Regions from separate parts of the Mycolicibacterium duvalii genome, predicted to be linked through region 1. Evidence: riboswitches for the same ligand, from Rfam matches in the RefSeq annotation. Region 1 holds a riboswitch; each other region holds the start of a gene.
What was found. Region 1 has a riboswitch for S-adenosylmethionine ahead of G6N31_RS12760 (ADP-ribosylglycohydrolase family protein). Riboswitches for the same ligand answer to the same signal wherever they lie in the genome.
Positions count from the first base shown of each region.

Region 2: linked by a shared signal. The riboswitch ahead of G6N31_RS27515 (hypothetical protein) and the one ahead of G6N31_RS12760 (ADP-ribosylglycohydrolase family protein) in region 1 are both predicted to bind S-adenosylmethionine.
Region 3: linked by a shared signal. The riboswitch ahead of G6N31_RS15800 (bifunctional o-acetylhomoserine/o-acetylserine sulfhydrylase) and the one ahead of G6N31_RS12760 (ADP-ribosylglycohydrolase family protein) in region 1 are both predicted to bind S-adenosylmethionine.

Region 1 is NZ_AP022563.1:2,713,042-2,718,722, forward strand. It holds gene G6N31_RS12745 (Mu transposase domain-containing protein) at 1-224, opposite strand, end outside; gene istB (IS21-like element helper ATPase IstB) at 362-1,180, opposite strand; gene istA (IS21 family transposase) at 1,180-2,397, opposite strand; partial or broken gene G6N31_RS12760 (ADP-ribosylglycohydrolase family protein) at 2,842-4,323, opposite strand; SAM riboswitch class IV at 4,357-4,470, opposite strand; gene G6N31_RS12765 (hypothetical protein) at 4,515-4,847, opposite strand; gene G6N31_RS12770 (recombinase family protein) at 4,892-5,491, opposite strand.
Region 2 is NZ_AP022563.1:3,689,857-3,695,175, forward strand. It holds gene G6N31_RS17440 (hypothetical protein) at 1-313, shown strand, start outside; partial or broken gene G6N31_RS17450 (metallophosphoesterase) at 1,182-2,177, opposite strand; SAM riboswitch class IV at 2,364-2,477, shown strand; gene G6N31_RS27515 (hypothetical protein) at 2,851-3,111, shown strand; gene G6N31_RS17460 (NUDIX hydrolase) at 3,099-3,755, opposite strand; gene G6N31_RS17465 (ADP-ribosylglycohydrolase family protein) at 3,870-5,318, shown strand.
Region 3 is NZ_AP022563.1:3,347,174-3,352,492, forward strand. It holds gene trpS (tryptophan--tRNA ligase) at 1-713, opposite strand, end outside; gene G6N31_RS15790 (exodeoxyribonuclease III) at 796-1,596, opposite strand; gene G6N31_RS15795 (epoxide hydrolase EphH) at 1,659-2,486, shown strand; SAM riboswitch class IV at 2,546-2,665, shown strand; gene G6N31_RS15800 (bifunctional o-acetylhomoserine/o-acetylserine sulfhydrylase) at 2,706-4,052, shown strand; gene metX (homoserine O-acetyltransferase MetX) at 4,066-5,196, shown strand; gene G6N31_RS15810 (class I SAM-dependent methyltransferase) at 5,193-5,319, shown strand, end outside.

The DNA of each region.
Region 1 (5,681 bases):
CGGGCCCACAGGTGCGGGTCCTCGATCAGTCGGGCGGTGACGTAGTCGACGAACGGCTCGAACGGATCCGGGCCACTGCGGGCCCGGACCCCCGGTTCGCCGTCACCGGCCAGATACTTGCGGATCGTCTTGCGGTCGAACCCGGTGTGGCGGGCGATCGCTGAGATCGTCAAACCACGTTTGCGTAGGGCATGTACTTCCAAGTCGTCCTCCCATGTGAGCATGAGAAAGCGGGCCTCCTTCGATGGAGCAACTGGCGTCAGACACCAGCAGCTTCGAGGGAGGCCCGCCCTTCTCGGCGGAGCCATGTCAGCTCCGGTTGAATCCTGAGCAGCCTGCTCCGGTTGAAAAGTGAGCAGGTTTACGGGGTTGAGTCTGCCTCACGGTCGGCTTCGACGGAGGGCAGTGTGTCGATCGCGGTGTGTTTGATGCGGTAGCTGGCCCCTTTGAGGGCGATGACGTCGGCGTGGTGGACGATCCGGTCGATCATCGCGGAGGCGATGGTGGCTTCACCGAAGACCTGTCCCCAGCGGGAGAACGGCAGGTTGGAGGTCAAGATTATCGATGATTTCTCGTATCGGGTGGAGACCAGCTGGAAGAACAGGTTGGCCGCTTCGGTGTCGAACGGGATGTAGCCGACTTCGTCGATCACGATGAGCCCGTAGCGCGAGATCTTGCGCAGTTCGGCGTCGAGGCGGTTGGTGCGGTGGGCTTCGGCCAGGCGGGTGATCCAGCCGGTGGCCGGGGCGAACGCGACCCGGTGCCCGGCGTGGGCGGCCGCGATCGCCAACGCAGTGGCCAGATGAGTCTTGCCGGTACCGGGTGGCCCGAGCAGCACGATGTTGCGGGCCTCGGCCAGCCAACCCCCGGCCTCTAAGCGGGCGATCTGAGCCCGGTCCACTGCGGGTTGGGCGGTGAAGTCGAAATCGGCGATCGTCTTGACCGCGGGGAATCCGGCATACCGGATGCGTTGGCGGGCACCGGATTCTGCGCGGGCATTGGACTCCACGGCCAGGACCGCCCCGAGATAGTCCTCCAGCGACCAGTTCGCTGCCCGACCCTGCTCGGCCAGGCGGTGATAGTGCGCAGCGATCCGCGGCGCCTTCAACAGCCGGGCTTGATGAGCGATGAGTTTGTCAGCCTCACCCGGAGCCGAAACGGTGCGTTTTGTGGTGGGCATCAGGCGACCTCCCCAGTCCCGAACACCGCGTCGTAGGCGCTCAGGTCGGCCACCTCGACATCCACCTCGAGATGGCGGCCGCCAGTGGGCCGGGTGCGGTACTGCTCCCGCAACTCCGCGGCAGCCGCCACATGGGTTGGATCGGCGACTAATCCGGCTGTGCCCCAGAGCCGTTCATGATCGGCCGCCACACGGTCGCCGCAGCGCACCGTGATCCGGTCCAGGCCGGTGTGCACGGTGACCATCCGGCCGATCACCTCCGGATGCACCGAGTAGGCGTTGCCGCCGGAGTTCACGTAGTAATCGCGACCCAACCGTGTGGTCACTGTCGTGCCGACCGCTGGGGCTACCGGCGGCAGGTCGGCCATCGCGGCCCTATCCGCCACCAGCGCTTGGGCGGGCACGTCGTGGGTGCCGGCATGGCGACGTTGGTTGGCTTTGACGGTCAGCCAGTGCATCAGCTGGATGTTGAAGTCCGCTGCCGAAGCGAAGGTGCGCCCGGGCAGAAACGAGGTGTCCAGATACTGGTTGGCCCTCTCCACGACGCCCTTGGTTTCTGGATCGTAGGGTCGGGCCTGGACCAACCGTGTGCCCAGCACGCCGCAGAACCCGGTCACGCCCTGTGCCAGGCGCCCGCGTTGCCCGATTCCGGACTCGTTGTCCCACAACAAGGTCCGTGGCACACCTCCGATGCATTCGGAGAGCAGCAGCCACATCCCGGCCAGCAGATCCCCGGTCACCTTCGAGGGGATCATCATCGCCGCGATGAACCGTGAGCAGGCCGCGACCATCACCAGCACCGGAAACGACCGCAACACCCCGCGGTGATCGGGCACCAGGTGGCCGGGCAGCCACAGATCGCACTGCACCTGCTCGCCGGGCAGATGCACCAGTCGGTCGCACGGATCGACCGGCACGTACTCCGGGCGGATGCGGGCCACGCACTCAGCGAACCAGGAATGCCCGCCCTCCCAGCGCACCCGCTCGGCGAGCACCGTCGCGGCCATCGTCGGGTGATCGGTCAGCAGCGCCCGCACCAGCGGTTCAACCTGCGCCCACGCCGAGGTTGTGACCGGTACCCGCTCATATCGAGGTGGCGCATCGGCCGCCAGTGCCTTGGCCACGGTGTTTCGCGATAAGGACAACCGCCGCGCGATCGCAGCCTGCGACAGCTTCTCCGACCGATACAGCCGGCGAATCTCCGCCCAATCCTCCACAGTAATCACTCTCCAATCGAAAGGTGAAGTGCTCACTTTTCGACCGGAACTACCTGCTCACTTTTCGACCGGAGCTGACAAGCCACACGGGTGGGGAATTTCGATGAGCGTCAGTGGGGAATTTCAGCGAGCGCGGTCACCACTGGCAGCTCAGGCAAGCGGCGTGGCCGGTGGCGGATACAGCATCGAGAACGACGCCCGGGTGCCGCGACGGCCATAGCACCGGGTCTGTCCCATGAACGGATTCATAGATGCGGCGGAGATATTCGCGTTGTGCCCATAACCGGCGCGCGATGCTGACTCCGGTCGATGCGCGCTTCCAGTCAATCCACTCGGTGACGAGTCGGGGCCGGAAGAGCACGTCCCAGTACGGTCCCCAGGTGTCAGCGTACCCGCGGGAGTGGATCCTGGACGGCCGCAAACCCCGGTGCAGCTCGGTACCCATCACGTAGCTCCTGAGTTGGTCGACTCCACTGCGTGGAGCCGTCGCAGTGCCGCGCGGAAATCGGGATTGGGATCGGCTTGGGGCAACACGTCGCAGACGTCCGCGAGGGCCCGGTCGTGGTGACACCCTTGAGTCGAGCGCCGTACAGCGCAGCGATCGTTGGTGTGCGACTGATCGCTCCCACACAGTGGACGAACACCGTGCGGCCTTGTTCACGCAGCGCTTCGATCGCCCACACGGTGTCGGCGAGGACGAAGTCGAGGTTGAGGTTCTCGCCGATCTGGTCGATCAAGCGAACGTCGAGATGAAGAGCGTGAGCTGGTATGTGCCCATCGGCGACTCGGCATAGCGACACCACGGCGTCGACCGTGGCGGGTAGCTTGCGCAGCGAGTGGGCTACACCGATCACCAGGCCGTCGTCATAGGGGTGCGATCCCGGGATCGGATAACCCCTTGTCAATGGGTAGGCGCGGTTGAGTCGCATCGGTTCGCCGCCGTCGATGATCAGGTCGGCCAGGTGCATCAGCCCGCGGGTATCAAGGCCCGGCCAGCCCTTGAGAGCGAGCCGCCACTGCCATGGCACACCCGAGGCTCCGTAGACCGCACCGAGTAGCCCCCCCGGCGATCGCGGCCACCGTGTCGGTGTCGCCCCCACTGCGGACAGCCGCTTCCAGGGCCCGACTCAGGTGGCCGACGCGAAAGGCCCCAGCGGCTGGTTCCTCGGCGGGCACTGGCGTTGTGGCGATCGCCGACCAGGCGGCCTGTAGCGCTGCGACCACCCACCCGTTGGCAGCAGTGAACGCCGAGGGTGGGCGCTCCTGTGCCTCGGCCAGACGCGCCCGCCAGAGGCCCCGACGGTCGGCATCGATGTGCGTTAACCCGATCCGGACATCGAGCTCACCGGTGAGCACGGCGTGGCGGATTGCGGTGCACCATAGGACGCACGCGTCTCCCGCATCCGGATCGAAGTGCGTCAACTCGCTGATAGTGCGGGCCGCCTGCGCCAGTGCTGCCTCATCGTGAAGGTAGGCCAGCGCGACGGGTGCGGTGCGCATCAGCGAGCCGTTGCCTGCGCTGCGGCCCGTGCGACGGTGCAGAGCTTCTGACTCTTCGCGGGCAGTCACCGCCGAAACGCCTTGTTTCCCGGCGGCCGACAACACGGTTGCGGTTTGGTTGCCGATGCCCTTGGCCGTGCGTGCCCACCAGTGCCAGCGCTCGACGATGTAGTCCAGTGACTTTTCGGCCCTAAGGTCAGCGCCGGTGGCGGCGATCTCGGCAATGGCGATGGCCATCGACGTGTCGTCGGTCCACTCGCCCGGCGCGAACGGACCAAGACCGCCGCCGATCATCCCGATCTGAAGATCGGCCTTCATCGGTGGATTGAACTCGTGTCCGGCGCCGAGCGCGTCGCCCGCGGCCGCGCCGACGAGGATACCGACGCCGCGGTCTCGCTGCGCGCTTGTCAGCTTCGTATTCGACACATTTGCTCCCGGCTGTTCCGGGGCCTCAATGAGGAGGCGCTCTTGTCAACGCCGAATGGGCGCCGACCGCTTCGTCATCCGAGCCACCCACGAGCGTGGGGTTGGCGTGCCGTTCCAGTCGGAGCTTGCCGACGGCAACTCGTGAAGCGCCCTTAATTGTAGCTGCGAATGCGAAACTTCGAACGCTGCAGCTAGCTCTGATCCCATACCTCGACCAGCAGCCGCTCACGGCTGCCGCATCGAGCGATCGCCTCGCGGTTGAGATACACATTCCAGACGCCGCGCTCGTTCAACGGGCTGTCCGGCGGTACCGGTTCGCCGATCAGTGGCAGCACGTCGTCGGCGTACACGCTGAAGGTGGAGGGGTAGCCGCCCACTGCCAGCTGGACGCCCTTGCGGTTCTTGATGAGTGCGAGAACCCAGTCCACCCCGCTGATGCCAGCGTTCCAGCGCGCGAGGATCCTGTCTTTCGACATCGACGGGCCCCACGAGTCGCGGTGCACCGTCACTGACCATCCGAGCATGTTGAACCTCCTTGTCTGCGGACCGGAGCCGTCCCGCCTGGTCGTCAGTCGTCGGGTGCGGTCAGGGCGCGGTACAGCGTCGCCCGACTGACCCCGAGGATCTGAGCGATCGCGGGCACCGGCTCGCCGCTGGCCCGAAGCTGAGCGGCCTGCCGAATCTGGGCGTCGCTCAGTCGCCGCGGGCGGCCGATCCCCAGCCCACGCGCCTTCCGGGCCGATTTCGCTGCCGCTCGGCGTTCTCGCTGGAGTTCGAGCTCCAGCTCAGCCAGCGACGCCATCACTCCGGCGATCATGCGGCCCACCGACGTGCTGGTGTCGACGCCCTCCCGCAGCGACCTCAACACGATGCTGCGCTCGCCAAGGTCGCGGATAGTGATCATGACCTCGGTGGCGCTGCGGCCCAGGCGGTCGACACCAGCGACCACGATGGTGTCACCCGGGCGGGCGTAATCGAGCAGCGTGGCCAGGCCGGGCCGCTGTTCGCGGGTAGAGGTGCCCGTGAGCTTGTCACGGTAGATCCGCTCCGGGTCGACCCCCGCGGCCGTCAGGGCGTCGATCTGCGCATCGAGTGACTGATGACCCGTGGACACGCGGGCGTAGCCGAGCAGCTGCCCGGACGCGGTGAGGGAATCTGTAGTTGTCATCGACACCGGTACCCCCGTTCCCGATGCCGAACGACCGCCCGTCTCACTAATCAGATCGAAACCCTTATGATACGCGACAACTATTGAGACGAAACTCCTGGGAGTTTCATTCCCGCACAGCGGCTCGCCAACGACGTCTCGAAATTAAAGATTTGAGACGAACTTCTCCTGCTACTCGATGCCCCCGCGC
Region 2 (5,319 bases), 980 kb from region 1:
AAGGGGCCGTTTGCGCTTGACCCCTATGGAGATCGAGAACATCGAGGTCCTGGCGGTCCGCACCGCATCTTGGGATGATGTCACCGACGTCACCGACACGGCACCGCAATTTCGCGGCGGTAAGGCGATCTCGATTCACATCCGAGATGTCCGCAAGCCTTTCGCAATCGGCAACGCCAGTGGGTACGCAACCAACGGCGCCGCGCTGTACTGGATGATCCGGCACTACTGGCTACATCCGGAGAACCGCGGTGAACTTGCCGACGGTCGGGCGCTCGAACGGCTGAGGAACGAGAACTTTCCAATTGAATAGATCGAGGCGGTGATGATGTCAACACCGCACTACCGAGTGACTTCCGCTGCGATCACACTGTGCCCGTCGGCATTTCCACGCCCGGCGGCAACGCGATCTGGGCCATCGAGCCCATGATGGGCGGCTGGTTACGGAAGACGACGATGGCGCCTGTCGCCGAAGCCTGCGACAGCGCCACGTCGAGCGCTAATCCTGTCGTGTCGTCATCGAGGTCAAAGTTCAGGTAGGCAGAATGCCGGCGCTCGCGATGGCAACGCGCGATCATCATGTTCGCCACATGATGGCCTTCCTCGCGATACCGCGCCACCGCTGCGGCGTCTCGCTCTTGTTCGTTGTCCCGCTCCATGAGCTCCAGCGCCATCAGCTGCGGTCCGGTCACCATCAACCCCGCCGCGAGGTAGACCGTCGACACGACCTCCAGCGTTTCGAGTTGGGTCACCGCCGACCGGGTGTTGTCGATGACCACATGCAGCACGTATCCGCGACGGGTCAGCTCGTGTAGGACCGCTCCTGCGCTCGCGGATACGTAACGTCCGGCGGTGATTGACCAACGGATGCCGTGGACACAGCTCTTGTACAGGTCGTCGACCATGAAAAGCGCGGTGGCCGCCAGCCATCCGTCATCGAGTTGGCGAACTGCAGCGCCGAGTCGCTGGCTCACGGTGGCCAAGAATTCTGATTGCTCGGCCTCGGAAAGGGTCTCCAGCCGTTCGACAGCGGCGTTGATCGCTGCGGTTTCGGGGTCCCACGCTGACGCCAACGCGCCGAAGGCCGATTCGATTGATTCTGGCGGCATGGGCCTGTCGCCGTCAGTCACGTGACTGTCTCTCTTCTGTCGAGGATCCGTTGTGATTCCGCGGAGTCGGTCGACGCGGAAGTAGTTCTCGGGTCGGATGCGGTCCTCCCCCGACCAGCGGTAGGCGAACAGGGTGCCGGCCTTCACCGCACTGAAGTCCACGCACGCGGTGTAGTCGGTCCAGTCGTGCAGGCGGCGCGGCTGCCCGGAGCGCCAGTAGTGGCCGTAGAAGACCGGCACCTCGTGGGTGTAGACGTAGGCGCGGTGCTCGGCTGCCACCTCGAGGTCTGGCAGGTCGGGATATGGCTCGCCGGCTTCGGTGGTGAAGTTGCCGTCCATCTCGGCGAGACTCCGCAACGTCGAAGCGTCGCCGTTCCACCAGGACATCCGGGCCCGGTCACGCAGGTGCCCGTCCTTGTCGCGGTAGGAGGGTTGGTCATGGTCCGCGAGGCTGATCTCGGGGCCTTTTAGCAGGGTCTCCACGGCGTCGTAGAGCGGATCGCCTTCGGTGGACGCCCGCGCCAGCTGGTCGACCGTGGTGAACTTGTCGCCGCCCAGCTCGCGCTGCAGGACGGCGATGGAGTCCTCGTGCCAGCAGGCGTGCACGACGCGGATGTCGCCTAGGTCGAGCCACAGCGGCTGAATCCAGAACCACTTCAGGTAGAAGTCGCGCTGGTCGGCGCTGAGCTGTTTGAGGAACGCGGCGTGCTGGTCTGCGTTCTTCGCCGACCGTGGGTCGTCCGAGTCGTCGTGCGGCCGCAGGAATTTCCCGGGCTTGTCCGGCCACTCGGTGGCGTAGGCCATCGCGTTGAATTCGTGGTTTCCCAGGACCATTCGCGCGGTGCCGGCGTCGACCATCGCTTTGACGGTCTCCAGCACCTGTTTCTGCTGGGGGCCGCGGTCGATCAGGTCGCCGACGAAGATCGCCGTCCGGGTGGGGTGCGCGTACGCGCCGCCGGGCCCGGTGGGCTGGTAGCCCATGGCGTCGAGCAGCTCGTGCAGTGCGTCGGCGCAGCCGTGGACGTCCCCGATGACGTCGTACCCCGCGGTGTCGAGGTGTGCCCTCATGTTCCCCCTTTTCATTGGCCCCTTGTTCAGAGGCGTGGCTTGGTCGCGTGGGGCATCTGCTGTGCGGCGCGGGGATGCCTGACCTCAACCGTGGGGCGGAAGCGCTTCCCACGTTCGCACCGGTCCGACAACTACACGCTAGCAAGGGCTACTGACATGTCCGTGGCATCGTCTATCCTGGGGTCAGCTCACGAGCGGACGGCTGTTCGGGTACCTGGCCCGTCGTCCCGGCAACCGCGCGACCACCGCACGGTGCCCCAGGGGAAGAGCGGGTACGCCGCAGGCGTGCAAGCGGTGGGCGCCCGAGGGTGGCGTCGCCAGAGATGGCACTGCGATGACCGGAAACGATGATATGTCGACTGATACTGCTGAGCGACAACGGATTACCGAGCTTTCGGTGCATATCCCGTGCGGCGGAATCTGCGGCCCGGTGCGTCGCGCGGGGTCGGTGACGGCGATGCTTTGGCAGTCGTGCCGCTGCGAGGACGTCCCCGTGAAGTGGGCGTGGGCCGACGTGTCCCGAGAGTGCGACCTGTGCGTCATCTGCTTCCGGGCGACCGCGGGCGGGCCGTCCCGCTGGTCGTGGTTGGCGTGCGCGGACTGCCGTGCGGTCAACTCCTCTGCACGACGGCGATGGGGGGTCGAACCGTTGAACCTCGGTCGGCACAGCCTGATGAACGGCATCGGAGTGCGCCTCAACGCCAGCCCCGAGGTTCAGGAGCGCCAGCTGGCGCGGCTGGACGATTTCCGGCGGGGTGATCAGCGGTTGCGTGACTGGAAAAGGCATGAATACCCTCGGTTGGCAGCCAGTTTCGATCGCGGTGCGGACGTTCCGCTGCGCATTTGGCAGCAGGTGCATCCGCCGAGTCCCGAAGCGTCACGCGACGCGTTCGCCCGGCTGCTTGCCGGGTCGTCGCGGCCTCAGTCTTCGTGACGGCGGAACAGCTCGGCCGGCCGCCCCCGGCCACGGCTCACCATGGTTCCGGTGGGGACGAGCTGAGGTTCCATGGTGCGGCGGAACCAGTCGCGTTGCAGTGGGCGCCCGGCGACATGTTCGTGCGCCAAGCGCAGCTCGCGGATGGTGAACTGCTCCCCCAACAGGCGGTACGGGTCCGGTTTGTCGAGGTAGCGCGCCCGCAGATGCTCGACCGCGCGGGCGACGATGTCGGCATGGTCATAGATCAATCGCCCCGGGGCGGACACCGGCATCAGTCGGGTGGCTTCCGGAAAGCGGTACTGCAGCCTCTCGGGCTGTACCACGTCGAGGTGGGCGACGGAGAGCACCCAACCCCGGTCGTCGCGGCGGGGGTCGTCGAAGACGTGCAGTTGGCGGGGATGCAGGCCGCCGACATTGGCTTTCAGCCGCAGCGACCGGTCGACCGCGTCGGCGAGGGTCTCCCCCGGGTGCAGGAACGTTCCGGGCAACGCCCATCCGCGACCTGAGGCCCGCCGGACCTCCAGGACGAGCAGGCCGTGCTCGTCGTCCAGGGTGAGGACGGCGGTGTCCACCGCGACCGACGGCCGAGGGTAGTCGGCCAGCGTCTTGCCGCGGCTGTCCCGGTATTCGTCGCTGTCCATGGCCGCTACAGCGTAGCGCGGCCACATAGCGCAAGTATTTGCAAATCAGTGTGAAGCGAACCGGTCTGCTACAATTAGCTCATATTCGCTCTAAATCGGAACCGGGGGTGCGTCATGACAGCACGAGACGATCGAATCGAAGGGGTGCTGCTGGCGACGGCAGCTGGCGACGCACTGGGGGCGCCGTACGAGTTCCAGCCGCCGCGGGGGCCGGAACTCGAGGTGGTAATGGCTGGTGGCGGCGTGTGGGAGCCCGGCGAGTGGACCGACGACACCGCGATGGCCATCGCCATCGCCGAAGTCGCGGCGACGGGCGCCGACCTGCGTGATGAGGCAGCGCAGGACCAGATCGTGCAGCGCTGGCTGGAGTGGTCTCGCCACACCAAGGACATCGGGATCCAGACGGGGTCGGTGCTGCGGACCGCGGCCATCGGCTCGACGATCACGGCGAAGCGGGCGCGGTCGGTGTCGGAGGACCTGCACGCGAGGACGGGTCGCACCGCGGGCAACGGCTCGCTGATGCGCACCGCGCCGGTCGCGCTGGCATACCTCGATGACGAGGACGCCATGGTGGAGGCGGCGCGAACGATCAGCGAGCTGACGCACTTCGACCCGGACGCCGGCGACGCGTGTGTGTTGTGGTGCAGCGCGATTCGTCATGCGGTGCTGACCGGAGAGCTTGACGTGCGTGTCGGGTTGCGGCACCTAGCTTCCAAGCGACGTGCGCTGTGGGTCGAACACCTCGAGGTGGCCGAGCGTTCGCGTCCGGCGGACTTTCGGAATAACGGCTGGGTGGTGGCGGCGCTGCAGGCGGCGTGGTCGGCGATCGTCACGACACCGGTCCCCGACAACGACCCGTCCGCGGGTGTGTTCCGCGCTGATCATCTGCGCTCAGCCCTTGATGCTGCGGTACGGGCCGGGTTCGACACCGACACGGTGGCGGCGATCGCCGGCGGTCTGCTCGGCGCGGTCCACGGGGCGTCAGCCGTCCCGCTGGCGTGGCGCAGCCTGCTGCACGGCTGGCCCAAGATGCCCGCACGTGGGCTGGTGAGGTTGGCGGGATCGATCGCGCGGAGGGGTCAGCCCGATCGCTTCGATTCCCGGTATCCCGGCTATCGGATCGGTGCGCTGGAGCCGCATCCGTACGACGAGGGCGTCCTGCTGGGAGGGGTCGGCGCGCTGCGCGAGCTGCCCCGCGGGGTCGACGCGGTGGTGTCATTGTGCCGAGTCGGTGATGACGATGTCCCGCAGGGTGTTCCGCACGTCGAAGTGCGGCTGATCGATCGGGCCGGCGCCGACGACAATCCGCATCTGGATTTCGTCCTGCTGGAAGCGGTGCGCGCGATCGAGCACTTCCGCCAACAGGACAAGACCGTGCTGCTGCACTGCGTGGAAGCGCAGAGCCGGACGCCGGCGGTCGCGGCGCTATATGGGTCGCGCATGTCTGGGTGCGACGCGCACCAAGTACTCGAGGCGGTCCAGCAGGTTCTGCCGAACGCCCGTCCGAACCCGGCGTTTCGCGCCGCACTGGACCGGCTGACGCCGGCAGTCAGCGCCAGATAGG
Region 3 (5,319 bases), 630 kb from region 1:
AACCGGATCTCGCGTTCGCTGTCGGTCACCGCGGAGCGAATCTTCTTGGCGGTCTTGGCCGGATCGTCGAGCAGGCTGATCAGCCCGGCGTCGGTGGCCGCGGACTTGCTCATCTTCGCCGTCGGGTCGGCCAGGTCGTAGATCTTCGCGGTGGCCTTCGGGATCATCGGCTCCGGCACCACGAACGTGTCCGGGAACCGCGCGTTGACCCGCTGCGCGACGTCGCGGGCCAGCTCGAGGTGCTGGCGCTGGTCCTCGCCGACGGGCACCAGCTCGGTGTCGTAGAGCAGCACGTCGGCGGCCATCAGTACCGGATAGGTGAACAACCCGACCGTGGTGGAGTCCGCGCCCTGCCTCTGTGACTTGTCCTTGAACTGCGTCATCCGGGAGGCCTGCCCGAACCCGGTGAAACAGCCCAGCACCCAGGCCAATTCGGCGTGCGCGGGGACGTGGCTCTGCACGAAGACGGTGGCGCGGGCCGGGTCCACCCCGAGCGCGAGGTACTGCGCGGCGGTGGCCAGCGTGCGCTTGCGCAGCGTCTCGGGGTCCTGGGCGACGGTGATCGCGTGCAGGTCGACGACACAGAAGTACGCGTCGTTGCTGTTCTGCAGCTCCACCCACTGGGCCACCGCGCCCAGGGCGTTGCCGAGGTGCAGGGAATCGGAGGTGGGTTGCGCGCCGGAGAACACGACGGGCCGGGCTGTGTCGCTCATGATGCGTCGATCTTTCCATGGCGCCGCACCCGAGCGATTTCGGCGTGGTTATCGACGCTGGGCGACGAAAAGCACGCCGAAATCACTCGAACTCCACGGTCACCGGTGCGTGGTCCGACCAGCGCAGCGCGTACGCCGCGGGCCGCTCGGTGCCGGCCGACACCGCCCGCTGCGCGAGATCCGGGGTGACGAGGTGGTAGTCGATGCGCCAGCCGGCGTCGTTGTCGAAGGCCTTCCCGCGCCACGACCACCAGGCGTAGGGGCCGGCGACGTCGGGGTGCAGCCGGCGCACCACGTCGACCCAGCCGTCGGCCAGCAGATCGCTGACCCACTGGCGTTCCTCGGGCAGGAAGCCCGACTTCTTGACGTTGCCCTTCCAGTTCTTGATGTCGTTCTCGGTGTGGGCGATGTTCCAGTCGCCGCAGACGATCGCGTCCCGGCCGCCGACCCGCAGCTCGGCCATCCGGGCGGCCACCGCGGCCATGAATCGTTCCTTCTCCGCCTGCCGCTCGGTTTGCGCCTCGCCGGTCGGGACGTAGATGCTGGCCACGGTGACCCCCGCGGTGTCGACCTCCAGGTACCGCCCGTGGGCCTCGAATTCCTCGGCGCCGCAGCCGATGCGGATCGCGTCGAACGGCGTCCGGGACAACACGGCCACGCCGTTGCGGCCCTTCCGGTGTGGTCCGGCGGCGGCCAGCTGCCAGCCGTCGGCGATCGCGGGGCCCAGCGCGTCGGCCAACTGGTCGTCGTCGGCGCGGGTCTCCTGCAGACAGATCACATCGGCGCGGGTCTGCTTGAGCCAGGCCAGCATGCCGAGGTTGTCGGTGGACCGTTGTTTGACGGCCGCCCGGACGCCGTTGACGTTGATGGTCGTGACGATCACGGCCCAGACCCTAGAACACCCGGTTCTTGCGGTACCGCCGGTATCACCTTACTGTCGGGCCCATGAGCCTTCGCGCACCGATCCACCTCGGATCCGGGGAGCCTGTGTTGCTCCTGCACCCGTTCATGATGTCGCAGAACGTGTGGAAGGGCGTCGCGCCGCGGCTGGCCGACACGGGCCGCTACGAGGTGCTCGCCCCGACCATGCCCGGCCACAACGGCGGGGTGAAAGGCCGGTTCTTCCTGGACACCGCGGAGCTGGCCGACGACATGGAGCGCCGGATGGACGAGCTGGGCTGGGAGACCGCCCACATCGTCGGCAATTCGCTGGGCGGCTGGGTGGCCTTCGAGCTCGAGCGCCGGGGCCGGGCCCGCTCGCTGACGGCGATCGCCCCCGCCGGGGGCTGGCACCGGTGGTCGCTGCCCAAGTACGAGATCGTGTTCAAGTTCCTGATGGGCGCCCCGGTGTGGATCACCGCCAAGGTGTTCGGCCCGCGCGCGGCGCGGCTGCCGGGGGCGCGCGTGCTGGCCAGCGTGCCGTGCAGCGCCACCCCGGACGGCATCAGCGACGACGACCTGCGCGACATCATCGACGACGTCACTCACTGCGCGGCCTACTACCAGCTGCTGATCAAGGCGCTGCTGCTGCCCGGGCTGATGGAACTCGCCGACACCAACATCCCCACCCACATGGTGATCTGCGAAAAGGACCGGGTGCTGCCGCATCCCCGGTTCGTCAACCACTTCCGCAAGCACCTGCCCGGCACCACCCGCTACACCGAGCTCGACGCGGTCGGTCACATCCCGATGTTCGAGGCCCCCGAGCTGATCGCCGGGCTGATCCTCGACTTCCTCGACGACCAGGCCGACCCCAACAAGGCGATCGGCTGACGCACGTCGCGGGCAGGCCTGTTGGCACGATCGGTGCTGCCTGAGATAGAGTTCGATTCGGTCATGAGTGCCAGCGTCAAGCCCCGGCTTGCTGGCCGGCAACCCTCCAACCGCGGTGGGGTGCCCCGGGAGACGACCAGGTTGAGTAGCCGCACACGGCTATAAGGCAAGCGCGGGTCCGCCGCGAAACGGGCCCCTGTTTCACGGAGGAGCACGTCGATGACGCAATCAGACCCCAGTTCGCACTGGTCGTTCGAGACCAAACAGGTCCACGCCGGCCAGACGCCCGACGCCGCGACCAACGCGCGGGCCCTGCCGATCTACCAGACCACCAGCTACGTCTTCCGCGACACCGACCATGCGGCGGCGCTGTTCGGCCTGGCCGAGCCCGGCAACATCTACACCCGCATCATGAACCCGACCACCGACGTCGTCGAGCAGCGCATCGCGGCGCTCGAAGGCGGAGTGGCGGCGTTGTTCCTGGCCTCCGGTCAGGCAGCCGAGACCTTCGCGATCCTGAACCTGGCCAAGGCCGGGGACCACATCGTCTCCAGCCCGCGCCTCTACGGCGGTACCTACAACCTGTTCCACTACTCGCTGCCCAAGCTCGGCATCGAGGTCAGCTTCGTCGACGATCCCGACGACCCGCAGTCCTGGCGTGCCGCGGCGAGGCCCAACACCAAGGCGTTCTTCGCCGAGACGATCTCCAATCCGCAGATCGATGTGCTCGACATTCCGTCGGTCGCCGCGGTGGCCCATGACCACGGGGTGCCGCTGATCGTCGACAACACCATCGCCACCCCGTACCTGATCCAGCCGCTGAGCCACGGCGCCGACATCGTCGTGCACTCGGCCACGAAGTACCTGGGCGGGCACGGCTCGGCGATCGCGGGCGTCCTCGTAGACGGCGGCACCTTCGACTGGACCAACGGGCGCTTCCCGGGTTTCACCGAGCCCGACCCCAGCTACCACGGCGTGGTGTTCGCCGAACTGGGACCGCCGGCCTTCGCGCTCAAGGCGCGCGTGCAGCTGTTGCGCGACCTGGGCAGTGCCGCCTCACCGTTCAACGCGTTCCTGATCGCCCAGGGCCTGGAAACGCTGAGCCTGCGCATGGAACGTCATGTGGCCAACGCCGAGCGGGTCGCCGCCTACCTCGACGACCACGCCGACGTGGTGTCGGTCAACTACGCGGGACTGCCGTCCTCGCCGTGGCATGAGCTGGCAAAGAAGCTGGCGCCCAAGGGAACCGGCGCAGTGCTGGCCTTCGAGCTGGCCGGCGGCGTCGAGGCGGGCAAGGCGTTCGTCAACGCGCTGACGCTGCACAGCCACGTCGCCAACATCGGGGACGTCCGGTCACTGGTGATCCACCCGGCCTCCACCACCCACGCCCAGCTCTCCCCCGAGGAGCAGTTGTCCACCGGCGTCACACCGGGATTGGTGCGCCTGGCGGTCGGCATCGAAGGCATCGACGACATCCTCGCCGACCTCGAGCAGGGCTTCGCCGCGGCCAAACCGTACCTGGGCGGCAGCGCCGCCACCGATCCGAACACCGTGGCGTCGTTCTAAGAGGCGAGCTGACGTGACCATCGTGGATGTATCTGCCGACGACCGCGCGACACTGCCGCCCGAGGGCGAGATCGGCGTCGTCGACATCGGCGCGCTGACGCTGGAGAACGGCACTGTCATCGAGGATGTGTCGATCGCGGTGCAGCGCTGGGGCGAACTGTCCCCCAACCGGGACAACGTCGTGGTGGTGCTGCACGCACTCACCGGCGACTCGCACATCGTCGGCCCCGCCGGCCCGAACCACCCGACCGCTGGATGGTGGGACGGCATCGCCGGGCCCGGTGCGCCGATCGACACCGACCGGTGGTGCGCGATCTCGACCAACGTGCTCGGCGGCTGCCGCGGGTCAACCGGCCCGAGCACCGAGGCTCCCGACGGAAAGCCCTGGGGCTCGCGGTTTCCGGCGATCTCCATCCGCGATCAGGTGGCCGCCGACGTGGCCGCGCTGGAACGGCTGGGGATCACCGAGGTGGCCGCGGTGATGGGCGGCTCGATGGGCGGCGCGCGGGCCCTGGAGTGGATCGTCACCCACCCACAGGGGGTGCGCGCGGCGCTGGTCCTCGCCGTCGGAGCGCGGGCCACCGCCGACCAGATCGGCACCCAGAGCACCCAGGTCGCCGCGATCAGGTCGGACCCGGACTGGCTCGGCGGGGACTACCACGGCACCGGACGCAGTCCCGAGGCCGGGCTGCAGGTCGCCCGACGCATCGCGCACCTGACCTATCGCGGCGAGGTCGAACTCGACGAGCGGTTCAGCAACGATGCGCAGACCGGTGAGGACCCGGGTTCCGGCGGCCGCTACGCGGTACAGAGCTACCTCGAGCATCAGGGCCGAAAGCTGGTGCGGCGCTTCGATGCCGGAACCTACGTCACGTTGACCGACGCATTGTCGAGCCACGACGTCGGCCGCGGCCGCGGGGGCATCGAGGCTGCGCTGCGCGGCTGCCCGGTGCCGACGCTGGTCGGCGGCATCACCTCCGACCGGCTCTACCCGTTGCGGCTGCAGGCCGAGCTGGCCGAATTGCTGCCCGGGTGCGACGGATTGGATGTCGTGGACTCCGAGTTCGGTCATGACGGCTTCCTGCTCGAGACCGACGCCGTCGGCAAGCTGATCCGCCGCACGCTGGAGCTGGCGAGCCGGTGACCGACGCGCCCGAGCCGCGGTCGTTGTCATTCGGCGCCCAGGCCGCGGCTTACGAGCGGGGGCGTCCGTCCTACCCGCCGGAATCGATCGACTGGCTGTTGCCCGCCGGGGTCCGTGACGTAC